DNA from 3 places in the Pseudomonas sp. Marseille-Q0931 genome. Region 1 is predicted to be linked to each of the others. Evidence: riboswitches for the same ligand, from Rfam matches in the RefSeq annotation. Region 1 holds a riboswitch; each other region holds the start of a gene.

What was found. Region 1 has a riboswitch for cobalamin ahead of cobG (precorrin-3B synthase). Riboswitches for the same ligand answer to the same signal wherever they lie in the genome.
Region 2: it holds a riboswitch for cobalamin, as region 1 does, so the genes downstream of both, P3C50_RS21770 (TonB-dependent receptor domain-containing protein) here and cobG (precorrin-3B synthase) in region 1, are expected to answer to the same signal.
Region 3: it holds a riboswitch for cobalamin, as region 1 does, so the genes downstream of both, cobO (cob(I)yrinic acid a,c-diamide adenosyltransferase) here and cobG (precorrin-3B synthase) in region 1, are expected to answer to the same signal.

Annotation. Positions count from the first base shown of each region.
Region 1 covers NZ_CALNWT010000007.1:105,988-113,986, reverse strand. Annotated here, with positions in the region: gene P3C50_RS13095 ((2Fe-2S) ferredoxin domain-containing protein) at 1-322, opposite strand, end outside; gene P3C50_RS13090 (cobalt-precorrin-6A reductase) at 401-1,144, opposite strand; gene cbiE (precorrin-6y C5,15-methyltransferase (decarboxylating) subunit CbiE) at 1,141-2,343, opposite strand; cobalamin riboswitch at 2,400-2,735, shown strand; partial or broken gene cobG (precorrin-3B synthase) at 2,831-3,946, shown strand; gene P3C50_RS13075 (precorrin-8X methylmutase) at 4,136-4,762, shown strand; gene P3C50_RS13070 (precorrin-2 C(20)-methyltransferase) at 4,762-5,502, shown strand; gene cobJ (precorrin-3B C(17)-methyltransferase) at 5,637-7,286, shown strand; gene P3C50_RS13060 (AraC family transcriptional regulator) at 7,454-7,999, shown strand, end outside.
Region 2 covers NZ_CALNWT010000017.1:80,224-88,222, reverse strand. Annotated here, with positions in the region: gene P3C50_RS21775 (cobalamin-binding protein) at 1-117, shown strand, start outside; gene P3C50_RS21770 (TonB-dependent receptor domain-containing protein) at 340-2,205, opposite strand; cobalamin riboswitch at 2,293-2,500, opposite strand; gene dxs (1-deoxy-D-xylulose-5-phosphate synthase) at 2,573-4,468, opposite strand; gene P3C50_RS21760 (alpha/beta fold hydrolase) at 4,551-5,501, opposite strand; gene P3C50_RS21755 (carboxyl transferase domain-containing protein) at 5,508-7,999, opposite strand, start outside.
Region 3 covers NZ_CALNWT010000005.1:117,648-125,646, reverse strand. Annotated here, with positions in the region: gene glp (gephyrin-like molybdotransferase Glp) at 1-1,167, shown strand, start outside; gene P3C50_RS12005 (C40 family peptidase) at 1,318-1,938, shown strand; gene P3C50_RS12000 (C40 family peptidase) at 2,023-2,547, shown strand; gene P3C50_RS11995 (hypothetical protein) at 2,554-2,874, shown strand; cobalamin riboswitch at 2,912-3,122, shown strand; gene cobO (cob(I)yrinic acid a,c-diamide adenosyltransferase) at 3,304-3,915, shown strand; gene P3C50_RS11985 (cobyrinate a,c-diamide synthase) at 3,915-5,207, shown strand; gene bluB (5,6-dimethylbenzimidazole synthase) at 5,204-5,857, shown strand; gene cbiB (adenosylcobinamide-phosphate synthase CbiB) at 5,861-6,769, shown strand; gene cobD (threonine-phosphate decarboxylase CobD) at 6,762-7,772, shown strand; gene P3C50_RS11965 (cobyric acid synthase) at 7,772-7,999, shown strand, end outside.

The DNA of each region.
Region 1 (7,999 bases):
GCTCCAGCAGTGCGCCCAGGCCATCGAGCCAGGTGTCTTCCAGCGCCGTGCAGACCACGAACACATCTGCCCAATCACCGCGCTCGGCGATACATTCGCGCAGCCAATCGCGGTGCGCGGCATCGGCGCGTGGCTCCAGATCGACCACCAGCAGCGGTCGCGGCGCCTCATCGATGGCCTGCCAGAAGCCGTCCTGCTCGCTGTCATGCAGATGCGCCTCACCCAACAGCGCTTCAACGCGCTGCCGCAAACGCTCGGCCGAAGCACCACGACCGAGGCCGGGGCCGATGAACAGAATGCGGGCGTAGGGGGTTTGGCTCATGACGGTCTCCAGAACGGGCCGGCAGTCTAGCAGCGCAACAGCAAGCGTAGGGCGGATGTAACCATTGTGGGAGGGGCTTCAGCCGCGACGGCAGCCATCCATTCGCCGCTGAAGCGCCTCCCACAAGGCGTCCGGCTCGGCGAACTCCCGCTTCACCGCTGGCAAAGACGGACGACGCAGCAGCAGCACCGGCAATCCAAGCTCCCGCGCCACCTGCAACTTCGGCTCGGTGGAGGCGCTGCCGCTGTTCTTGCTCACCAGCACGTCGCAGCGGATACGGGCGAACAGCGCGCGCTCCTGGTCCAGGGCGAACGGCCCACGCGCACCGATCACCTCGGCACGCGGCGGTGCCGGCTCGGTCTGCAGACAGCGCACCGTCCAGTGCTGATGCGCGGGAATCTCGTGCAGATGCGCCAGCGGCTCGCGCCCCGAGGTGAAGAACGGCCGTTCGAAGGGCGCCAGGGCGCGGGTCAGTTCATCCCAGCCCTCCACTTCGCGCCAGTCATCATCCGGGCCGGCCTGCCAGCCCGGACGACGCAGCGCCCAACACGGCACGCCGGCGATCTCGGCAGCACGGGCCGCGTTATGGCTGATCTGCGCCGCGTAGGGGTGAGTCAGATCCAGCAGCAGCTCGATGCCTTCGCCAGCGATAAAGGCGGCCAGGCCCTCGGCGCCGCCGAAACCGCCGACACGCACGCGGCAGGCCAGATCCTCCGGCACGCGGCCAAGGCCGGCCAGGCTGTAGATCGCCTCCGGCCCCAAGCGACGGGCCAGGCGCAGCGCCTCGGTGGTGCCGCCGAGCAGCAGGATGCGCGCACTCACGGTTTGCGTACCGCCAGCAGAGTGATCGGCAGCGCCGCGCGCCAGGTATCGAAGCCGCCCAAGGGCTGCGCCTGGGCCATTGTCAGACGCAGCAGCTCGCCGCCATGCTGTTCACGGAAGGCCACCAGCGCCGCCTCGCTCTGAATCGTCACGGCGTTGGCCAGCAGTCGCCCGCCTGCCTTGAGCGCGGCCCAGCAATCATCCAGCACGCCGGGCACGGTGACGCCGCCGCCGATAAAGATCGCATCCGGAGCCGGCAGCGCATCCAGCGCCTCGGGCGCATGCCCGGCCACCAGTTGCAGGCCGGGGACGCCAAGGGCATCGCGGTTGTGACGGATATGATCCTGACGCCCTTTGTTGGCCTCAATGGCGATGGCTCGGCAGGCCGGGTGCGCGCGCATCCATTCGATGCCGATGGAGCCACAACCGGCGCCGACATCCCACAGCAGCTCGCCAGGCAGTGGCGCCAGACGCGCCAGGGTCACGGCGCGAACGTCGCGCTTGGTCAGTTGCCCATCGTGGCGGTAGGCGTCGTCCGGCAGACCGCAGGTCGGCGGCAGCAGTTGCGCCCCGGCGTCGGCCAGGCACTCCACGGCCAGCAGGTTGAGGTCGGCGCTACGCGGCAAGTTCCAGCTTGCGGCCAGGCCCTCGATGCGGCGCTCGTCAGGGCCGCCCAGATGCTCCAGCAGGGTCAGGCGACTGGCGCCGAAACCGCGCGCACGCAGGGCTTCGGCGACCTGAGCAGGCGTGTCGCCATCGGCGCTCAGCACCAACAGACGCGTACAGGGATACAACCGGGCGTTGAGCGTGGCCAGCGGCCGGCCGACCAAGGAGATCACCTCAACCTCCTGCAACGGCCAGCCCAGGCGCGCCACAGCGAGCGACACCGAAGACGGTGCCGGCAATACCTGCAACTCATCGGCAGGCACCTGGCGCGCCAGGCTGGCGCCGACGCCGTAGAACATCGGGTCGCCGCTGGCCAGCACGCACACCGCCTCGCCGCGCTTCGCCAGCAGCGGCCCAAGATCGAAGGGGCTGGGCCAGGTCTCCCGTTCGCCGCCGATGCACGGCGGCAGCAAGGCCAGTTGCCGCGGCGCACCGACGATGCGCGTGGCCGTCAGCAGGGCGCGGCGCGCGGCCTTGCCCAAACCGGGATAGCCGTCTTCGCCGATGCCAACCAGGGTCAACCAGGGTTTCATCCACCTTCCTCGCAAGTAGCCGACAGGGCGCGTGTCGCGACGCCGGGCAAAGCGGGCATAATACAGCCTTCGTCGGTGCCCCTTAAAAAACGGGCCTAAGAGGGAATCCGGAGCGATCTCTGATCGCGACCGAGCTGCCCCCGCAACTGTAAACAGCGAGTCCAATGCAATCGGCCACTGGGTGAAAGGCCGTTGAAAAACGTAGGCGAGGTAGGCAAGACAAGGCAAAACGGCCGAAAAAGCGCAATTTACGTGTTGTAAATGAGCATTTTGAGGCCGTTTTTAACGCCGTATTGCCAACGTAGGTAGTTTTTCAACGGCCTGTTAACCGGGAAGGCGCAGCGGATCATGACCTGTCAGCCAGGAGACCTGCCGACGAACGCTGGTCGCGAGTGCCAACATCGGGCGGGGTGTACCGATGCCATGAAATTCCCTATGGGCGAATTTCGCTGGTTCGGTCGCCGCGTCGTTATCCACAGGTGATCCCTTGCTCGCGCCCGTTCGCCCTTCTGCATGCCCCGGCCTGCTGCGTATCGTCCCTGCGCTGGATGGCGGCATCTGCCGCATCAAGCTGCCCGGCGGCGTGCTGCGCAGTGCCCAGGCGCGGGCGATTGCCGAGGCGGCGTTGCAGCATGCCAGTGGCGTGCTGGAGCTGACCAACCGCAGCAACCTGCAGATTCGTGGCGTCTTGCCCGGCCAGGAGAGCACGCTGATCGACGCTCTGCTCGGCGCTGGCCTCGGACCGCGCGTGGCCGCCGCCGACGATGTACGCAACCTGCTGCTCAGCCCTGCCGCCGGCCTCGATCCGCACATGCGGATGGACGTACGCCCGCTGGCCAGCCAGTTGCTCGACCTGCTGCAGGACACCCCGGCGCTGCATGCGCTGTCGCCCAAGTTCGCCCTGCAACTGGACGGTGGCGAAGCCCTGGCCATGCGTGAACATCCCCATGACCTGTGGCTGGCCGCCGAGGACGAAACCCACATACTGCTGGGCCTGGCCGGCTGTCCCAGCGACGCGCCACCGGCGCGAGTCGAGGTGACGCAGGCGGTCGAACTGGTGCGCCAGCTCTTGCTGCTGTTCCTCGAACTTGCCACCCCGGAGCAAACGCGCATGCGTCAGCTGCTGACGCATATCCCGGTGGCCGACCTGCTGCAACGCCTGCAGACTCGACTGGATTTCCCCTTGCAACCGGTGCCGGCCCGTTGGCAGCCGAGCGCTGGCGTTGGACGGGCTCCGGCAGGAATTTATCCACAGGCGCAGAGCGGCCTGCGCATGGTGGCGGCCGGTGCTCAGTTGGGTCGCCTGCACGCCGACCAACTCCTCGCCATTGCAGAACTGAGCGAGCGCCACGGCGACAGCGAGTTGCGCCTGACACCCTGGCAGGGTCTGTTGCTGGGCAACGTACCCGAAGCGAAGGCCGGCGAGTTGCTGTCCGCGCTGGCCGAACTGGGGCTGCTCACCCAGACCGACGAGCCGCTGCTCGGCCTGGTCGCCTGCACCGGCTCGGCGGCCTGCGCCCGCGGTTTGGCCGACAGCAAGCAGCACGCCCTGCAGCTGGCCGAGCGACTGCGCGAAAACGGCGCTCGTCCGCAGGTACACCTCAGCGCCTGCTCGCGCAGTTGCGCCAGCGCTCGCGTGCAGCCCTACACGCTGCTGGCCAGCACGCCCGAACATTACCAGCTCTATCAACGCACGCCCGAGGCGCCAGGTTTCGGCCGCCTGCTGGCACCAGACATGACCATCGACGAGGCCGGCGCCTGGTTCGCCCGCCAACACCCGCAGGAACCCCCGATGCTTGATTACATCCGCGACGGTCAGGAAATCTACCGCCGCTCCTTCGCCACCATCCGCGCCGAGGCCAACCTCGATGGCATCCCCGCCGACCTGGAAAAACTCGCCGTGCGGGTAATCCACGCCTGCGGCATGGTCGACGTGGTCGAGGATCTGCGCTTCTCCCCCGGTGCCGGCGCCGCTGGCCGCGCCGCGCTGCTGGCTGGTGCACCGATCCTCTGTGACGCGCGCATGGTCGCCGAGGGCATCACCCGCCCGCGCCTGCCGGCCAACAATCCGGTGATCTGCACCCTGCATGACGCCGGCGTACCGGAGCTGGCCCGCGAAGTCGGCAACACCCGCTCGGCGGTAGCCCTGGAGCATTGGCGCGAACACCTGGAAGGCAGCGTGGTGGTGATCGGCAACGCGCCCACCGCGCTGTTCTATCTGCTGGAAATGCTCGACGCCGGTGCACCGAAGCCGGCGCTGATCATCGGTATGCCGGTGGGCTTCATCGGCGCGGCGGAATCCAAGGACGCCCTGGCCGCAGACAGCCGTGGCGTGCCCTACGTGATCGTCCGTGGCCGCCGTGGCGGCAGCGCCATGGCGGTGGCGGCGGTCAACGCCCTCGCCTCGGAGGTGGAGTGATGGCTGGCCGTCTGCTCGGCCTCGGCGTCGGCCCTGGCGACCCCGAGCTGCTCACCCTCAAGGCCCTGCGCCTGCTCAAAGGCGCACCGGTGGTGGCCTATTTCGTGGCCAAGGCCAAGCACAACGCCGGCCACGGCGGTAATGCCTTCGGCATCATCGAAGCGCACCTGGACGACACCCAGCAGCGCCTGCCACTGGTCTACCCGGTGACCACCGAAAAGCTCGCCCCGCCGCTGTCCTACGAAGATGTGATCGCCGACTTCTACGACACCTGCGCTGAGCAGATCGCCCGGCTGCTGGACGCCGGCCAGGACGTGGCGGTGATCTGCGAGGGCGACCCGTTTTTCTACGGCTCCTACATGTACCTGCACGACCGCCTGGCCGATCGCTACGAGGTAGAAGTGGTGCCCGGCGTGTGCTCGATGCTCGGCTGCGCCTCGGTGCTCGGCACGCCGCTGGTGTACCGCAACCAGAGCTTGAGCGTGCTCTCCGGCGTGCTGCCGGAAGACGAGCTGGAACAACGCCTGCGCGACGCCGAAGCGGCCGTGGTGATGAAGCTCGGCCGCAACTTCGACAAGGTGCGCCGCGTGCTGCGCAAGCTCGGCCTGGACGACCGCGCCCACTACGTCGAACGCGCCACCATGGCCAGCCAGAAGATCGTCGCGCTGGACGAGGTGGAGCCGATGGAGTCGCCGTACTTTTCCATGATTTTGGTGCCAGGACAGAAATGGCGGGGGTAATCCCGTAGGGCGGGTGCAACCCGCCAACAGCGAGCTGGCGGGTTGCACCCGCCCTACCCGTCTCAAGACCGTAGCCCGGATGCAATCCGGGAAACCCATTCCCCGGATTGCATCCGGGCTACAGGATTTACCGTATGAACATCGTCATCCTCGGCGCCAGCGCGCTGGCCACTGCACAACGCCTCCAGGCGCTTTATCCACAGGCCGTGATCCATGGCCTGCGCGGCCGCGCCGATGGCGCCGAGCGCCACTACGATGACTTCGGCGAGCACCTGCGCGCGCTGTATCGCGCCGGCCAGCCGCTCGTGGTGCTGTGCGCTGCCGGCATCGTCATTCGCAGTCTCGCCGCGTTGCTGGCGGAAAAGGGCGCCGAGCCGGCGGTGCTGGCCCTGGCCGAAGACGGTAGCGCCGTGGTGCCGCTGCTCGGTGGCCTGGCTGGGGTCAACCGCCTGGCCCGCGAGATCGCCGCGCACCTGGACGTCACGCCAGCCATCACCACCAGCGGCGAGTTGCGCTTCGGCACCTGCCTGCTGGAGCCGCCGGCCGGCTACGCGCTGGCCGACCTGCAGCAAGGCAAGCGCTTCGTCAGCGACCTGCTCGGTGGCGAAACGGTACGCATCGAAGGCCAGGCACCCTGGCTCGAGACGGCGCAACTGCCTGTGGATAAAACCGCCCGCCGGGTCATCCACGTCACCGCGCAGGCGCGTCCGGCGCAACCGGACGAGTTGCTGATCCACCCGCGCTGCGCCGCCGCGCTGATCGAACGCCCCGGCGCCGACCTGCCGGCGCGCCTGCAGCAGGCACTCAGCGCCGCCAACCTGGCGCCGCAGGCGCTGGCGTGCCTGATCGCGGATAAAAGCTTGATGGCCAACGCTGACTTGCACGCGGCAGCGCAGACACTGAACCTGCCGCTGCGCTTTATCCACAACACCAGCGAACTGCCGCCCGAGCACCATATTGGCGACGGCCTGCGCCTGCTGTTGGGCGAGCGACCGCTGGATATCGAGCGCCTCGGCCAGCGCCGTGGGCGCCTTAGCGTGGTCGGCCTTGGTCCTGGGGCCGCCGAACATATGACCCCCGCTGTGCGCCGCGCCCTCGACGAAGCCGAAGACCTGCTTGGCTACGACACCTACGTGAAGATGGCCGGCCCGCTGCGTGCCGATCAATGCCTGCACCCCAGCGATAACCGCGAGGAGCTGCAGCGCGCCGCCCACGCCTTCGAGCTGGCCGCCAGCGGCCGCCGCGTGGTGATGATCTCCTCGGGCGACCCCGGTGTGTTCGCCATGGCCGCCGCCGTGATGGAAGCACTGGAAAGCCCGCAAAGCGAGGCCTGGCAAGACGTCGAACTGGAAGTACTACCGGGCGTTTCCGCTGCCCTGGCCACGGCTGCCAAGGCCGGCGCGCCGCTGGGTCATGACTTCTGCCTGATCTCGCTATCAGACAACCTCAAGCCCTGGGCGGTGATCGAGAAACGCCTGGAGCACGCTGCCCTGGCCGACCTGGCCATGGCCTTCTACAACCCGATCTCCAAATCCCGCCCCTGGCAGCTCGGCCGCGCGCTCGACTTGCTGCGCCAGCACCGCACGCCGGAAACGCTGGTGGTGCTCGGCCGCGATATCGGCCGTCCTGCCGAAGCACTGCGTAGCCTCACCTTGGGCGAGCTGACGCCGGAGATGGTCGACATGCGCACCCTGGTGATCATCGGTTCCAGCCAGACCCGTCGCTTCCCGCGAGCCAATGGCGGCGAGTGGGTGTATACCCCGCGCTGGTATCCCGAGTTGTAGGGGCCTGTTGGAGAAAAGCTTCGCGGACAAGTCCGCTCCCACAGAACGCCGCTGGAGTTGTGGGAGCGGACTTGTCCGCGAGCTTTTCATCTGCTGCACAAACCTTCTAGGCCTGCGCGCCGAACGCGCTAAGCTCATCGGTCCACAGCAGCGATAGGCAACAGGCGATGAACGCGCAGTCATGGGTCGACCTCAAGCAGGATGCCGATACCGGCATCGAGGTGATCCGTGCGCATTTCGAGGGCCACGCCTACGACCCGCACTGGCACGACAGCTACCTGATCGGCTTCACCGAACAGGGTGTGCAGCAGTTCCACTGCCGCCGTGCGCTGTTCAGCAGCGTTGCCGGGCAGACCTTCTTCCTCGAACCCGGCGACATTCACGACGGCCATGCGCCGTCGCCGGGTGGCTTCACCTACTCCACGCTCTACCTCGAGCCAGCGTGGCTGCAGCGCGCGCTGCCGGCGCTGTTCGAACAGACGCCCAGCGACTGCCTGCCCGGCGTGCCGCGCACCCAGCCGGACGACCCCGGCCTGCTGCCGTGCATCGCCAACGCCCTGCAGGCATTACACGACGGTGAGCCGCGCATGGTGCGCGACGCCGCGCTGGATGCGCTGCTGGAGCGCATCTCGCGCAGCCTGCACTGGCGCCAGCGCCCGCCGGGCAACCCGCACATCCCTTCCGTTGCCCTGCGCGCCCGCGAGTACCTGCAT
Region 2 (7,999 bases), on a different contig from region 1:
CATGCGGTACGCCTGGGGCAGGTCTGGGCGGTGCCGGACAAGGGCCTGGAAAGGCCCAGCCGGCAGATGCTCGGGGCCATCGAAGAGCTGTGCGCGCTGATGGCGTCGGCGCGTTAGCGTTACGTGGGGTGCATAGCGTCACGTAGGGTGGGTTGGCCGCTTGTTGCGATGGTCGGTTGATTCACTGTGCTTGATGCGGCGTAACCCACCATTGGTGCAAGACGATCTATCGCCTGGTGGGTTACGTGGGGCAGCCATCCGAGCGCACAGTGTTTATCGGCGTCGGCTATGTTGGTGTTCAGCGCCGCTAACCCACCCTACGGTTGTTGCTCATCAACTTTAGAGCTGCGGCGTCCAGGTCACGGCGAATAGCGCGGTGCGGCCGGCGCTGTTGTAGCCGAATCGGCCATTGGCTGTGCTGTAGGTCGCTTCTGCGTAATCCTTGTCCAGCAGGTTATCCAGCTTCAGGCTCAGGCCCAGCTCCTGGGTGGCCTGCCAGGCGGCGCGCAGGCTGAGCAGGCCGTAGCCGCTCATCTCGATCTCGTTCTCGGCATCGTCGTAGCGACCACTGATCGCGCGCCAGCCTGCGCCCACCGAGACATCGCCAAAGCGGCGGTCGAGATCCAGGCTCAGTGTACGTTTGGCACGGCGCTGCAGGGTGTGGCCGCTGTCGCGGTCACGCGGGTCGATCAGCGCCAGGGCGAGGTTGCCCTGCCAGCCGAAAAGCTCCTGCTGCACGGCGGCTTCGAAGCCGTTGATCCGGGCTGTCTGGATGTTCTGCGGAATGAAGTTCTGGTCCAGAACGATGGCGTCCTCGATCTCGGTGCTGTACACGGACGCCTGCAGGGAGCCGGTGTCGCTGTAACGGCTGCGCCATTGCAGTTCGTAGCTCTTCGAGCGTTCCGCGGCGAGGTCGGGGTTGGCGCTTGGGAAGCACAGGCCACCGGCGCAGAAGTCCGGGTAATACAGGTCGTTGAAGGTCGGTGCGCGGAAACCTTCGCTATAGGACAGGATCAGGTCGTTGGCCTGGTTCAGGGGCAGGGTCAATGCCGCGTTCCAGGTGTTCTCGTTGCCGAACTGCTGGTTGTCGTCATGACGCAGGCCCAGCTCGGTGGAGAAACGCTCACCGGCGTAGCGATGCTGAATGAAGGCCGCTCGGTTCCAGCGTGAGTCCTCGACGAAATCCGTGGTGCCCTGTGCTCGATCTTCATACCAGTCCAGACCCAGCAGCAGTTGATGGTTGTCGCTCAGTGTCAGCGTGTTCAGCCAGTTTGCAGCGTCACGATAGGTGTTGAATTGACTGACGCTGCCGCCTGCCTGGTCGTTGCCGCTGTCGCGCTTGTCCTCGCTATGCCCCAATTCCAGGCGGCTATTCCACGCGTCGTTGAGGCGTGCATCGATAAAGCCAGAGATGCTGCTGAGCAGGAAGTCAGTGGTCGGCAGCGAGCCGGTAAAGACATCGTCGTATTCCACCTGGCCGCGTTGATCGAGCGCACTGAAGCCCACCTGCAGGTCATCGTGGAAACGATGCGACAGATTCAGGCTGAGCGAGCGGTTGCGATAGGCGTCGTCATCGCCATTGGCGCCGAAACCGTCGCGAGTGGCATCAATGCCGGCCGTCTCGTCCAGGGCGGCGCCGAGATTGAAGCGCGTGCGCTGGTCGCCACCGGAGAGGCCGAGGCTGCGCTGGTAGGTGCTGTCGCTGCCGGCTGCCAGGCGAGCGTAGGGTTTGAGGCCCTGGCCGTCGCCCTTGCGGGTGAAGATCTGAATCACCCCGCCGATGGCGTCGGAGCCATAGAGCGCCGAACGGGCGCCGCGCACGACCTCGATGCGCTCGATTTGCTCAGGCGCGAGAAATTCCAGGCTGCTGGTACCGCTGGACGCGGCCGAGATACGTTGACCGTCGACCAACACCAGGGTCTGCGCCGTGCTGGTGCCGCGCAGAAAGACGCCTGTCTGGCTGCCAGCACCACCGGTGCGCACGACGCCAAGACCGGGTACGCGCTCCAGCAGTTCAGCAACGCTGCTGACCTGCAGACGCTCGATATCCGCCCGTTCGAACACCGTGGTCGCCGCTGTAGCCTGGGCTTGCGGCTCGGCCAGGCGCCCGGAGGTCACCACCAGAGGGGCACTCATATAGGGCTCGGCAGCCAATACGGCAGTAGGCATGACGGCGATGGCCAAAGCCAGGCGGGACAGTTTCATTATCGAGATTCCTCAAAGTCGGCAGACATTCGAGGAGGGCAGGGGCAAGCGCGGGACGGCGGCGCTTGACGGTGCGGCCCTCCGCAACACCAGTCACACCGTCAGGGCCGGTCTCCGGACTCTCGACCCGCGTCCGCCTTCCCGGTATTACCCAGTGGCTGTTGGGCGTGGTTGCAGGCTCTTGGGCCTGCGGTCGATTACCGTTGCGGGGGCAGCGTCGGGGTTGCTCATGAAGAGCGCACCGACTTCCCGTTTAACGCCGCTTGCGCAGCGCACCCTGGCGGAACATGAAGTGCGCGCACCTTAAAGTGCGTGTCTATGAATGACAAGCAAGCCCGGCTCATTCAGCGATGAGCGGGCTTCATGCTCAGGCCTGAAGCAGGTTCAGGCGCTGGCGTACCGCGCGCTCAATGCCGGCTTCGTCGAGGCCGCATTCGGCGAGCATCTGGCTGGGCTTGGCGTGCTCGACGTAGTAGTCCGGCAGGCCCAGGTGCAGCATCGGCACCTGGCAGTTCTCGGCAGCGAAGAATTCGCTGACCGCGCTGCCGGCGCCACCCATGATGCTGTTTTCCTCGATGGTCACCAGCAGCGCGTGGCTGCCTGCCAGTTCGCGTAGCAAGGCTTCGTCGAGGGGTTTGACGAAGCGCATGTCGACCACTGTGGCATCCAGTGTTTCGCCGACGCGTAGGGCTTCGGCCAGTTGCACGCCGAAGGCCAGCAGGGCGACGCCCTTGCCCTGGCGGCGTATCACGGCCTTGCCAATTTCCAGCGGTTCCAGGCCGGCATCGAGCGGCGCGTTGGGGCCGCTGCCGCGCGGGTAGCGCACCGCCGCCGGGCCGTCGAACAGGTGGCCGGTGGTGAGCATGCGGCGCAACTCGTTCTCGTCGCTCGGCGTCATCACCAGCATGCCGGGGATGCAGCGCAAGTAGGACAGGTCGAAGCTGCCGGCATGGGTCGGGCCGTCTTCGCCGACCAGGCCGGCGCGGTCGATGGCGAACAGCACGTCGAGGTGCTGCACGGCCACGTCGTGAATCAACTGGTCATAGGCGCGCTGGAGGAAGGTGGAATAGATCGCTACCACCGGCTTGGCGCCTTCGCAGGCCATGCCGGCCGCCAGGGTCACGGCGTGCTGCTCGGCAATCGCCACGTCGAAGTAACGCTCGGGGAAGCGCTCGCTGAAGGCCACGAGATCCGAGCCTTCCTTCATCGCCGGGGTGATGCCGACCAGGCGCGCGTCCTGCTCAGCCATGTCGCACAGCCACTGGCCGAACACGTTGGAGTATTTCGGGCCGCTGGGCTTCTTCGGTGCTGCGACCGGGGTCACCGGTTCCAGCTTGGTGATGGCGTGGTAGCCGATGGGATCAAGCTCGGCCGGGGCGAAGCCCTTGCCCTTCTTGGTCACCACGTGGAGGAACTGCGGGCCGTCGAGGTCGCGCATATTGCGCAGAGTCGCCAGCAGCGTGGGCAGGTCGTGGCCGTCGATGGGGCCGACGTAGTTCCAGCCCAGTTCCTCGAACAGGGTGCCAGGCACCAGCATGCCCTTGGCATGTTCCTCGACCTTGCGTGCGATTTCCCAGGCGCCGGGCAGGTGCGAGAGGATCTTCTTGCTGCCCTCGCGCATGCTGGCGTAGGTGCGGCTGGAGATGATCTTGGCCAGATAGTTGGACAGGCCGCCGACATTCTTGGAGATCGACATGTCGTTGTCGTTGAGGATCACCAGCATGTTGGCGCCGACATCGGTGGCGTGGTTGAGCGCCTCGAAGGCCATGCCGGCGGTCAGCGCGCCGTCGCCGATCACCGCTACGCTCTTGCGCTTCTCGCCCTTCAGGCGGGCGGCGATTGCCATGCCCAGCGCCGCGCTGATGCTGGTGCTGGAGTGGCCGACGCCGAAGGTGTCGTACTCGCTCTCGCTGCGGCGCGGGAAGGCGGCCAGACCGTCCTTCTGGCGCAGGCTGCCCATGCGCTCGCGACGGCCGGTGAGAATCTTGTGCGGGTAGGCCTGGTGACCGACGTCCCACACCAGGCGGTCATCGGGAGTGTCGAAGACGTAGTGCAGGGCGATGGTCAGCTCGATCACGCCGAGGCCGGCACCGAAGTGCCCGCCGCTCTGGCCGACGCTGTAAAGCAGGTACTGGCGCAGTTCATCGGCGAGGGTTTCCAGGTCCGCTTCGGCCAGGCGGCGCAGTTCGTCGGGCGTGTTGGCGCTGTCGAGCAGCGGCGTCAACGGGCGCTCGCGGGGGATCTCGTGGAAAGTGGTCGGCATCAGGCGAATCGTTATAGGTGTAAAAGATGCGGCAGTTTACCTGATGCCAGGAAAACAGCTCAATTTGCTGACCACATCGGCGTTACCGGTAGTGTCTCGCGAGGAAATCCAGCAGCAGGGCGTTGACCCGTTCGGCGCATTCGGCCTGCAGCCAGTGGCCGGCGCCGGGCAGGTCGTGGCGGCCCAGGTGCGGCACCTTGTCGCCCATGCGTTTCAGAGTCGGCGCCTCGAAGCGCCCGACCGGATCGTTTTCCCCGAGCAGGAACAGCGTCGGCTGCGTGATCTGCAGACCCGCCAGATGCTCGGTGCGTTGCCAGTTGCGCTCGAAGTTGCGGTACCAGTTCAGTGCGCCGCGGAAACCGTGGCGCTCGAAGGTGCGCAGGTAGTGGGCGAACATCGCCTCGCTGCACCAGCTCGGCAAGGGCAGGTCGTCCGGCATGCCGTCGAACAACCGCGCATCGGCGGGCTTGTCCTGCGCCAGCAGCGCGTCGCCGAGGCCACCGAGCAGCAGGCGCAGGCTGCGGCCGATGTCATCGTCCAGTTCGGCCTCGGCCAGCCCCGGTTGCTGGAAGTAGAGGATGTAATGGAAACGCCCGGCGTAGGCCTCGCGCATCATTTCGATGGCTGGGCGTTTCGGCCGCCCGCCGAACGGCACCGACAGTGCGCCGAGCGCCTTGACCCGCTCGGGCTCCAGAAGCGCCAGGTGCCAGGCCACCGGCGCGCCCCAGTCGTGGCCTACCACCGCCACCTCGTGCTGGCCGAGCATGTCCATGGCGGCCTGGATATCGCCGCACAGGGTGAGCAGCTCATAGGCCGCGGGATCGGCCGGCGCGCTGCTGGCGCCGTAGCCGCGCATCTCCGGGGCAAAAACGCGATAGCCGGCGGCGGCCAGCGCCTCGATCTGCGGATGCCAGGCGTACCAGCATTCGGGAAAGCCATGCAGCAACCACACCGGCCGGCCGTGCTCGGGGCCGGCGTTGTACAGGCTGAGTTCGATGTCATTGACGGCGAGCAGGCGGTGGTCGAGGTGCATGGGCGATTACCAGGTGTCGATGAAGGGGCGTTTCTTGCCGTCGCGCCGGGGCGGACGCGGCGCCGCATTAAGGCCGCGCAGCAGCCAGGCGCGGCTGTCGGCCGGGTCGATCACGGCGTCGATCTCAAGGTAGCTGGCCATGTTCAGCGCCTTGCCGTTTTGGTAGGCCTTGGCCACCAGCTTGTCGAACAGCGCCTGGCGCGCGGCCTCGTCCGGCTGGGCCGCCAGCTCCTTGGCGAAACCCAGGCGCACCGCACCTTCCAGGCCCATGGCGCCGAACTCGCCACTGGGCCAGGCGGCGGTGAACAGCGGCGAGTGGAAACTGCCGGCCGCCATGGCTTGGGCGCCGAGGCCGTAGCCTTTGCGCAGCACCAGGGTGAAGAAGGGCACCGTGAGGCTGGCGGCGGTAACGAACAGGCGCGAGACATGACGCACCGTGGCCTGTTTCTCCGCATCCGGGCCGACCATGAAGCCGGGGGTGTCGCACAGCGAGACGATGGGCAGGTCATGCGCTTCGCACAGTTGCAGGAAGCGCGCGGCTTTGTCGCCGGCCACGGCATCGATGGCGCCACCCAGGTGCGCGGGGTTGTTGGCGATCAGGCCGAACGGTTTGCCTTCGATGCGGATCAGCGCGGTGATCAGGCCGGGGGCGAACTGGCGGCGCAGTTCCAGCACGCTGCCGTGATCGGCCAGCAGTTCGATCACCTGGCGGATGTCGTACACGCGCAGGCGGTTTTCCGGGATCACATGGCGCAGCTCGCGGGGATCGCTGCACTGCCAGTCGCTTACCGGGCCCTGGAAATAGCCCAGGTACTGCTTGGCCACGGCGACCGCTGCGGCCTCGTCTTCGACCAGCACGTCGATCACCCCGTTGGGGCCCTGCACGCTGGCCGGGCCGACCTGCTCGGGAGTGAAACTGCCCAGGCCGCCGCCTTCGATCATCGCCGGGCCGGCCATACCGATGCTGGCGTTACGAGTGGCGATGATCACGTCGCAGCAGCCGAGCAGTGCGGCGTTGCCGGCGAAGCAGCGGCCGGAGACCACGGCTACCGTCGGCACCAGGCCGGAGAGTTTGGCCATGGCGACGAAGGTGTGACAGTCCAGCCCGGCCACGCCGACGAAATCGGTATCCCCCGGCCGGCCGCCACCGCCTTCGGCGAACAGCACCACCGGCAGGCGCCACTGCTCGGCCAGGGCCAGCATGCGGTCGGTCTTCTTGTGGTTCATCACGCCCTGGGTGCCGGCGAATACCGTGTAGTCGTAGGCGATGGCCATGCAGCGCGCGGCCTCGCTGCCGAAGCTCGCGGCGTTCACCGTGCCGATGCCGGCGACCAGGCCGTCGGCCGGGCTCAGTTCCAGCAGCTCCTCGGGCGAACGTCGACGGCGCTGGGCGGCCAGGGCCATGGCGCCGTATTCGATAAAACTGTCTGCATCGAGCAAGTCCGCGAGGTTTTCTCTCACCGTGCGCTGGCCGGTCTTGCGCCTTTTCGCCACGGCTTCGGGGCGGCGCGCATCGGTTAGGCGTGCGTGGCGCTCCAGCACCTCGGCCAGGTCGGCGCGGATATGCGCCAGGTCGACCGCCTGCTCGCCATAACTGTCCAGACCATCCACCTCGGCCGGCTGCAGGAACGCCAGCGCCTGGCCCTCGCCGATGGCTTCACCGGGTACAACCGTCAGCGCGCGAACGATACCGCTGTGCTCGGCCTTGACCTCGAACTCCATCTTCATCGCTTCCAGCACGGCGATGGGTTGGCCGGCGGCCACGGCGTCGCCCTCGGCCACCGCCAGGCTGACCAGCACGCCAGCGCTGGGTGCGTTCAAGGCCAGGGTGCCAGGCGGTGCATCGACAGTGGCCTTGGCGCTGTGCAGCGCGGCGTCAGCGGCGAAGTAGCGATGCGGGTGGGCCTGCTCGCGGGCGGCCAGCAACTCGCTCAGATGACGCTCGACATAGGTGGTGTCGACCTGGTTGGCAATCACCTCGTCGCGCTGCAGCAGGTTCTGCAGCAGGTGCAGGTTGCTCGCCACGCCTTCGATGCGGAACTCGCACAGCGCCCGGTAGGCGCGGCGCAGGGCGCTGGGGTAGTCGCTGGCGCTGGCGATCAGCTTGGCGATCAGCGAGTCGTAGGCCGGGCTCACCGCATAGCCGGCATAGCCGCAGCCATCCACGCGCAGGCCAGGACCGGAGGGCGGCTGGTAGGCGGCGAGCACGCCGCTGGCCGGGCGCGCGCTGCCATCGACGAGTAGGGTTTCCAGATTCAGACGCACCTGCACGGCATAGCCGTTGATCGCCGGTGGCGCGAGCAGGTTCAGCTCGGCCAGGCTTTTGCCGGCGGCCAGGTGCAATTGCGTGTGCAGCAGGTCGACGCCGGTGACCTGTTCGGTGACGGTGTGCTCCACCTGCACGCGCGGGTTGGCTTCCATGAAGTAGAAGCGCCCCGGCTGGTCGAGGTCGAGCAGGAACTCCAAGGTGCCGATGCCACGATACTGCACCTCTGCGG
Region 3 (7,999 bases), on a different contig from region 1:
GAGCGTCTGCTGGCATTGGCCGATGCTGCGCCCATCGAACAGACCGAGCAGGTTGCGCTGGCCGATGCCGATGGCCGGGTGCTGGCCGAGCCGCTGATCGCGGCGCTGGATCTGCCGCCCTGGGCCAACAGCGCCATGGACGGTTATGCCCTGCGGCTGGCCGACTGGAGCGGCCTGCCATTACCGGTCAGTCAGCGCGTCCAGGCCGGCACTGCGCCCACGCCACTGCAGCCGGGAACCTGCGCGCGCATTTTCACTGGTGCGCCGCTGCCGGAAGGCGCCGACACCGTGGAGATGCAGGAGAACGTCGAGGTCGATGAAGCTGGGCGCGTGGATTTCCGCGAGCGGCTGAAGGTCGGGCAGAACGTTCGCGCCCAGGGCCAGGAAACCCGCACAGGTGAATGCGTGCTGCCCGCGGGTACGCGCCTGGGGCCCATCGAGCTTGGGCTGGCCGCGTCTCTGGGGGCGGCGCAGCTGTTGGTACGTCGGCGCCTGCGTGTTGCGGTTCTGTCCACTGGCGACGAGTTGGTCGAGCCGGGGCAGTCACTTGGCCCGGGCCAGATCTATAACAGCAACCGGCGCCTGCTGATCGCCTGGCTGCAGCGTCTGGGCTGCGCGGTGGTGGATGCGGGGATATTGCCCGATGACCTGCAGCGTACTCGTGAGGCGCTGGGCGCCTTGAGCGAGGTGGATCTGATTCTTTCCACGGGCGGTGTTTCGGTGGGTGAGGCGGATTACCTTGGCCTGGCGCTGCGCGAGGCGGGCGAGCTGGCGTTGTGGAAGCTGGCGATCAAACCGGGCAAGCCGCTGACCTTCGGTCATTACCAGGGCGTTCCGGTGATAGGTCTGCCGGGCAATCCGGCTTCGACGCTGGTCACCTTCGGTTTGCTGGCGCGTCCGTACATGTTGCGTCGCCTCGGCGCGCAGCGAGTGGAGCCGCTGGGTTTCGCCATGCCGGCAGGGTTCACCTGGGGCAAGCCGGGCATGCGTCGTGAGTACCTGCGCGCGCGCCTGGAGAATGGCCGCGTAGTGCCGTACGCCAACCAGAGTTCGGGTGTTTTGCGAAGCGCCGCGTGGGCCGAAGGGCTGGCAGAAGTAATGGAAGGTAGCACGCTGGCCGAAGGGGATATGCTGCGCTTCATCCCCTTGAGCGAGATTCTCGGCTAGCGCCCTGAAGCGCCCGGTTGTGCGAATGGTCGGGCGCTTTAGATGGCGCGGTGAAACCACTGGGTCACATTTCCGTCGATAGAATTTGCAAATGGGCTTTATAGAGGGCATAGTCGCGCACTTATAAATTCAATCGACACGGTCGTGCCCATGCTAAAACGCTTCGCACCCCTCGTGCCTCTTGCACTTACAGTCTTTCTCGCTGCCTGCGCCGGCCACTCGCCGCAACCGCAGGTCAGCGAAGCCACGGTCGAGCCCGTTGTTCGTCCGCTGTCTCAGCAGGCCGAGCCTGCCGATGATGAAATCAACGCGCTGATCGACGACGAACCCTATGAAATGCCGCAGCTGGCCGACAGCCTGCTCGATCTCGGGCGTTCGCTGATCGGTACGCGCTATCGCTACGGCGGCACCTCGGTACAGTCCGGTTTCGATTGCAGCGGTTTCGTCGGTTACCTGTTCCGTGAGGAAGTCGGCCTGGAGCTACCACGCTCCACTCGCGAGCTGATCAATCTCGACGCGCCCAAGGTGGCGCGCGCCGATCTGGAGCCTGGCGACCTGATCCTGTTCAATGACCGCGGTCGTGGTCGTGTCAGCCACGCCGGCATCTACCTGGGTGATGACCAGTTCATCCATTCCAGCAGCAGCCGCAGCGGTGGCGTGCGCATCGACAGCCTCGATGACAGCTACTGGAACCGCAGCTACCTGCAGGCCAAGCGCGTCCTTGCGCTGGCTCCGGTGGAAGAGCAAGTCGCGGCCAAGCGCCACAATTGATGTGTCACGGCGTAACTCCAGGGTTGCGCCGTTTGCCTGCAAGCGGCAGAGTAGAGCGCATTCAGGCCCTGGATCGCCTCGCTTATGCCTTTCACGACCCGTGTCGTCCTCGTTTCTCTCGCACTGCTGCTGACTGCCTGTAGCAGCCGCGCTCCCGCCCCCCAGCCCATCTACCATCCGCCGGTTTCTTCGTCCTCCTATCAGGGTGGCGCGCAGGACGTGTTGTTCCGTGCGCTGGGACTGGTCGGTACGCCGTATCGCTATGGTGGCAACACGCCGGAAGGTGGTTTCGACTGCAGCGGCCTGATCGGCTATGTCTACCGCGATGCTGCCGGTATTAGCCTGCCACGCTCGACCCGCGAGTTGAGCGCGATGCGCACTCCTGACGTTCGCCGTGATGCGCTGCAGAGCGGTGACTTGGTGTTCTTCGCCACCAACGGCGGGCGCGCCGTGAGCCATGCCGGCATCTATGTCGGCGAAGGGCGCTTCGTGCATGCGCCATCCAGTGGCGGCACCGTGCGCCTGGACAGCCTCGACAACGTCTACTGGCAGCGCGTCTATCTCGATGCCAAGCGTGTGATCACGCCCGAGCTTGCGCGCAACCCCTGATTCGCCATGGCCGAGCCCATCCGCCTGCCGCCCCAGCCCGAGGTCTGCGAGCTTTGCGCGCGGCCTGTGGCACTCACTCGTCACCATCTGATTCCCAAGGCGCTGCACGACAAGGCCTACGTGCAGAAGCGCTTTGCCCGTCATGAGCGCATTACCGCCACGCTCTGGGTCTGCCGGGCCTGCCACAACCAGATTCACCGGCTGTTCAGTGAAAAGGAGCTGGCCCTGACCTACAACAGTCGCGAGGCGCTGTTGGCGGACGAGCGCTTGCGGACCTTCGTCGAGTGGCTGGCGAGCAAGCCGCCGGGGTTCACACCCAGGCATTAGTGCGGCGGCGTTGACGGGCAGGGCTGCCAGCCTCTACCCTGCGCGCCTTGCTTCAGGTGCCCCAAGTCGTCATGAATGACCACGCCAGGGTGAAACAGGGAAGCCGGTTCCAATGCCGGCGCTGCCCCCGCAACGGTAGGTGAGTCAAACGCTGTTTCAGGCCACTGTGCAATGCACGGGAAGGCGCAGCGTCGAACCTTCGGGTTCGCTCACAAGCCCGGAGACCGGCCTGTCGCAGTTTCACGGCATCGCGGAGGGCGCTGCCCGGCCAACGCTCCGGTTCCACCGGGGCGTTCGTGTTGTCTGTCTTCCGCTCGCCTGATCAGCCATTGGTGCCTGGATGAGGACGCGCAGCGCATCGCGATCTCTTCATTACCGTTCGCACTGCTCATGCAGGCAACGAGGGCGCCTGACTTGCAGGAGCACAGCATGAGTGAGTCCACCGAACGCGACGTCCGCCACAAGGCGCGTATGCAGCGCAAGAAAGCTCTTATCGATGAAAAGATCGCCCAGGCCCAGGATGAATACGGTCTGCTGCTGGTACACAGCGGCAATGGCAAGGGCAAGAGCAGCAGCGCCTTCGGCATGGTCGCGCGTGCCCTCGGTCATGGCCTCAAGGTGGGCGTGGTGCAGTTCATCAAGGGCGCGGCCAGTACCGGTGAAGAAGCCTTCTTCCGCCGCTTTCCCGAGGAAGTCAGCTACCACGTGATGGGCGAGGGCTTCACCTGGGAAACTCAGGATCGCCAGCGTGATATCGCCAAGGCGCAGGAAGCCTGGGCCGTGGCTCAGCGCCTGCTCAGCGACGAATCTGTCGGCCTGGTGGTGCTGGATGAGCTGAACATCGCCCTCAAGCATGGCTACCTCGAGCTGGAGGCGGTCCTGGCCGATATCGAAGCCCGGCCGCTGCTGCAGCATGTGGTGGTGACCGGCCGTGGCGCCTTGCCGGGAATGATCGAGGCGGCCGATACGGTCACCGAGATGAGCCTGGTCAAGCACGCGTTCAAGTCCGGGGTGAAGGCGCAAAAGGGCATCGAATTCTGATGAATGCACGTCACTGCCCGGCGCTGCTGATCGCCGCCCCGGCGTCTGGTCAGGGCAAGACCACCGTCACCGCCGCGCTGGCGCGCCTGCATACGCGCCAGGGCCGGCGGGTGCGTGTCTTCAAATGTGGGCCGGACTTTCTCGACCCGATGATCCACGCCCGTGCCAGTGGCGCGCCGGTGTACCAGCTCGACCTGGCCATGGTCGGCGAGGCCGAGAGCCGGCGGCTGTTGTGGCAGGCGGCGGGCGAGGCTGATCTGATCCTTATCGAAGGGGTCATGGGCCTGTTCGACGGCAAGCCCTCGGCGGCCGACCTGGCCCGCCATTTCGGCGTGCCCGTACTGGGGGTGATCGACGGTGCGGCCATGGCGCAGACCTTTGGCGCACTGGCCCATGGCCTGGCCACTTTCCAGCCGGACTTGCCCTTTGCCGGCGTACTCGGCAATCGCGTCGCCAGCACCCGCCACGGCGATATCCTGCGTGATGCCTTGCCGCCCAGCATCCACTGGTTCGGCGCCTTGCCGCGCAGCGCAGCAGTGGAGTTGCCGAGTCGGCATCTGGGCCTGGTGCAGGCTGCCGAGCTCGCGGATCTGGATGCGCGCCTGGATGCTGCGGCCGATGCGCTGGTAGCTACCGCCGATGTGGACCTGCCGCCGGCAGTGAGTTTTGCCGCGCCGGTGATTGAGCCGCCACCTGAGCTGCTGGCCGGAGTTCGTATCGGCGTGGCGCGTGATGCCGCGTTCGCCTTCCTTTATCAGGCCAACCTTGATCTGCTGCAGGCCCTCGGCGCAGAGCTGCGTTACTTTTCGCCGCTGGCCGATAGCGAGCTGCCCGAGGTGGATAGCCTTTATCTGCCTGGTGGTTACCCCGAGTTGTACCTGTCCGAGCTGGAGAGTAATCAGGCCATGGCCGATGCGATTCGCGCCCATCACCAGGCCGGCAAACCGCTGCTCGCCGAATGTGGTGGCATGCTCTATCTGCTCGATGAGCTGCGCTACAAACATGGCGCCAGCGGGCGCATGCTTGGTCTGCTGGCGGGCAGCGCCGCGTTGCAGCCGCGCCTGACCGCACTGGCCCTGCAGGAAGTGACGCTCCCGGAAGGTGAGCTGCGCGGTCACACCTACCATCACTCGCGGCTGGAAAGCCCGCTCGATCCACTGGCACTGGGTCGCTGCCCTAACGGCAAGCCGGTGGCCGAAGCGGTGTATCGCCTGGGGCGGCTAACTGCCAGCTACATCCACTTCTATCTGCCGTCCAACCCGGAGGCGGCCGCCGCGCTGTTGCGTCCATGAGCGAGCACGCCTTCAGCCCCGAAGAGCGCGCGGCGGTGTACCGCGCCATCGCCGAGCGTCGCGACATGCGTCACTTCGCCGGCGGCGAGGTGCCGCCCGAAGTGCTGGCGCGTCTGCTCGAAGCGGCGCATCACGCCCCCAGCGTCGGCCTGATGCAGCCCTGGCGTTTCCTGCGTATCAGTGACCGGCAACTGCGCGAGGCCGCCCACGGGTTGGTGGAGGCTGAGCGGGTGCGCACCGCCGAGGCCCTGGGCGAGCGTAGCGACGAGTTCATGCGGCTCAAGGTCGAGGGCGTTCGTGACTGCGCCGAACTGCTGGCCGTGGCGCTGATGGAGGGGCGCGAAGCGCATGTCTTCGGGCGACGCACGCTGCCGGAAATGGATATGGCCTCGGTCGCCTGCGCCATTCAGAATTTGTGGCTGGCTGCGCGCGCCGAAGGCCTTGGGCTCGGCTGGGTATCGTTGTTCGACCCCGAGGCGCTGGCCGAGCTGCTGGGTATGCCGGCCGGCAGCAAGCCGGTGGCGCTGCTGTGTCTGGGGCCGGTGGACGCCTTCTATGAGAAACCGATGCTGGTTGAAGAGGGCTGGGCCACGCCTCGACCGCTGAGCGAGTTGCTATTCGAGAATCGATGGGGAGTGCAGGGTGACTGAACGATGAGCCTGGCGCTGATCACCTGTGCCGGCGTGGCGCTGGATGCCGTGCTGGGCGAGCCGCGTCGCGCGCACCCGCTGGTGGCCTTTGGGCGCCTGGCCGATCGCCTGGAGCAACGCTTCAATCCCGCCGGCGGCGGCTGGCGCAGCCACGGTGTCACTGCCTGGTGCCTGGCGGTGCTGCCGCTGACCCTGCTCACCTGGCTGCTGGTACAGATCAGCGGGTTGGGCTGGGCGGTGGAGATCTTCGCCCTGTACTTCGCCCTTGGCCTGCGCAGCCTTTACGAGCATGCGCAACCGGTAGCGCGCGCACTGCGCCTGGGCGATCTGCCGCTCGCCCGTGAGCGCGTCGGCTGGATGGTCAGCCGCAACACCGCCGAGCTGGACGCCACCGGCGTGGCCCGCGCCGGTACCGAGTCGGTGCTGGAGAACGGTTCCGATGCGGTATTCGCCGCCTTGTTCTGGTTCGTTGTCGCCGGTGCGCCTGGCGTCGTGCTGTATCGCCTGAGCAACACCCTGGACGCCATGTGGGGCTATCGCAACGAGCGCTTCGAGCGCTTCGGCTGGGCGGCCGCGAAAATCGATGACGTACTCAATTACGTGCCGGCGCGCCTGGTGGCGCTGACTTATGCACTGCTCGGGCGTACCTGGCTGGCGTTGCGCTGCTGGCGCAGGCAGGCGCCGTTATGGGACAGTCCCAATGCTGGCCCGGTGATGGCGGCCGGTGCCGGCAGCCTGGGAGTGAGTCTGGGCGGCGCCGCCGAATACCACGGTGAGCTGCATGAGCGCCCGCAGCTAGGCGAGGGCCCGGCGCCGCGCGCGCGGGATATCGAGCGGGCAATGAACAGAGTCGTTGCCGGCGTTGGCCTGTGGCTGCTGTGCCTGATGATCTGGGAGGTGCTGGGTGCTTGAACACGGAGGTCGACTGCGCGCCGCGGCGCAGCGCTACGGCATTCCCCTGGAAGACTGGCTGGACCTGTCCACCGGTGTCGCGCCCTACGGTTGGGAGCTTCCGCCGGTTCCGGCTGCCGCCTGGGCGCGGTTACCCGAGGTCAACGACGGCCTGGAGGCGGTCGCGCGCGATTACTACGGCGCCGCCAGCCTGTTGCCGGTGGCCGGCTCGCAGGCGGCGATCCAGGCGCTGCCACGTCTGCACGGGCACAGCAGCGTGGGCATCCTCACGCCGACCTATGCCGAGCATGCAGCGGCCTGGCGCCGCGAAGGTCATCGCATCACCAAGCTCAGCGAGGGTTCGGTGCATCGAGCCCTGCCACAGCTCGACGTATTGCTGGTGGTCAATCCCAACAATCCGACTGGCCGCCTGATCGAGCCGGCGCGCCTGCTCGACTGGCACGATGAGCTGGCCGAGCGCGGCGGCTGGCTGGTGGTCGACGAAGCGTTCATGGACTGCACGCCGGAGCACAGTCTGGCTGCCTACAGCGATATGCCCGGGCTGATCGTGCTGCGCTCGTTCGGCAAATTCTTCGGCCTGGCCGGCCTGCGTCTGGGCTTCGTCCTGGCCGCCCAGGCACTGCTGGATGAGCTGGAGGTGCTGCTCGGGCCCTGGGCCGTCAGCGGTCCGGCGCGTAGCGTGGCGTTGAGTCTGCTGGCCGACCGTGATGGGCAGCGCCGCCAGCGCGAGCGCCTGCTGGCCGACGGCGAGCGCCTGGCGGCACTGCTGCGTGATTGCGGCATGCCGGTCACCGGTAGCTCGGCGCTGTTCCAGTTCTGCTGCACCCGTCGTGCGGTGCCCTGCATGGAGCTGTTGGCGAGGCGCGGCATCCTGGTACGCCTGTTCGCTGAGCTGGACAGCCTGCGTTTCGGCCTGCCGGCAGACGAGGCCGGCTGGCTGCGGCTGCAGCAGGGCTTGCTGGAGTGCGCGCCGATCCTCGCCAGTCTTGAGGAAACCTCCTGATGCCGACCCTGATGGTGCAGGGCACCACCTCCGATGCCGGCAAGAGCACCCTGGTAACGGCGCTGTGTCGCTGGGCGCGCCGCCAGGGCGTGTCCGTGGTGCCATTCAAGCCGCAGAACATGGCGCTCAATTCGGCGGTGACCGAAGATGGCGGCGAGATCGGCCGTGCCCAGGCGGTGCAGGCGCAGGCGGCTGGCCTGGCGCCGCACACCGATATGAACCCGGTG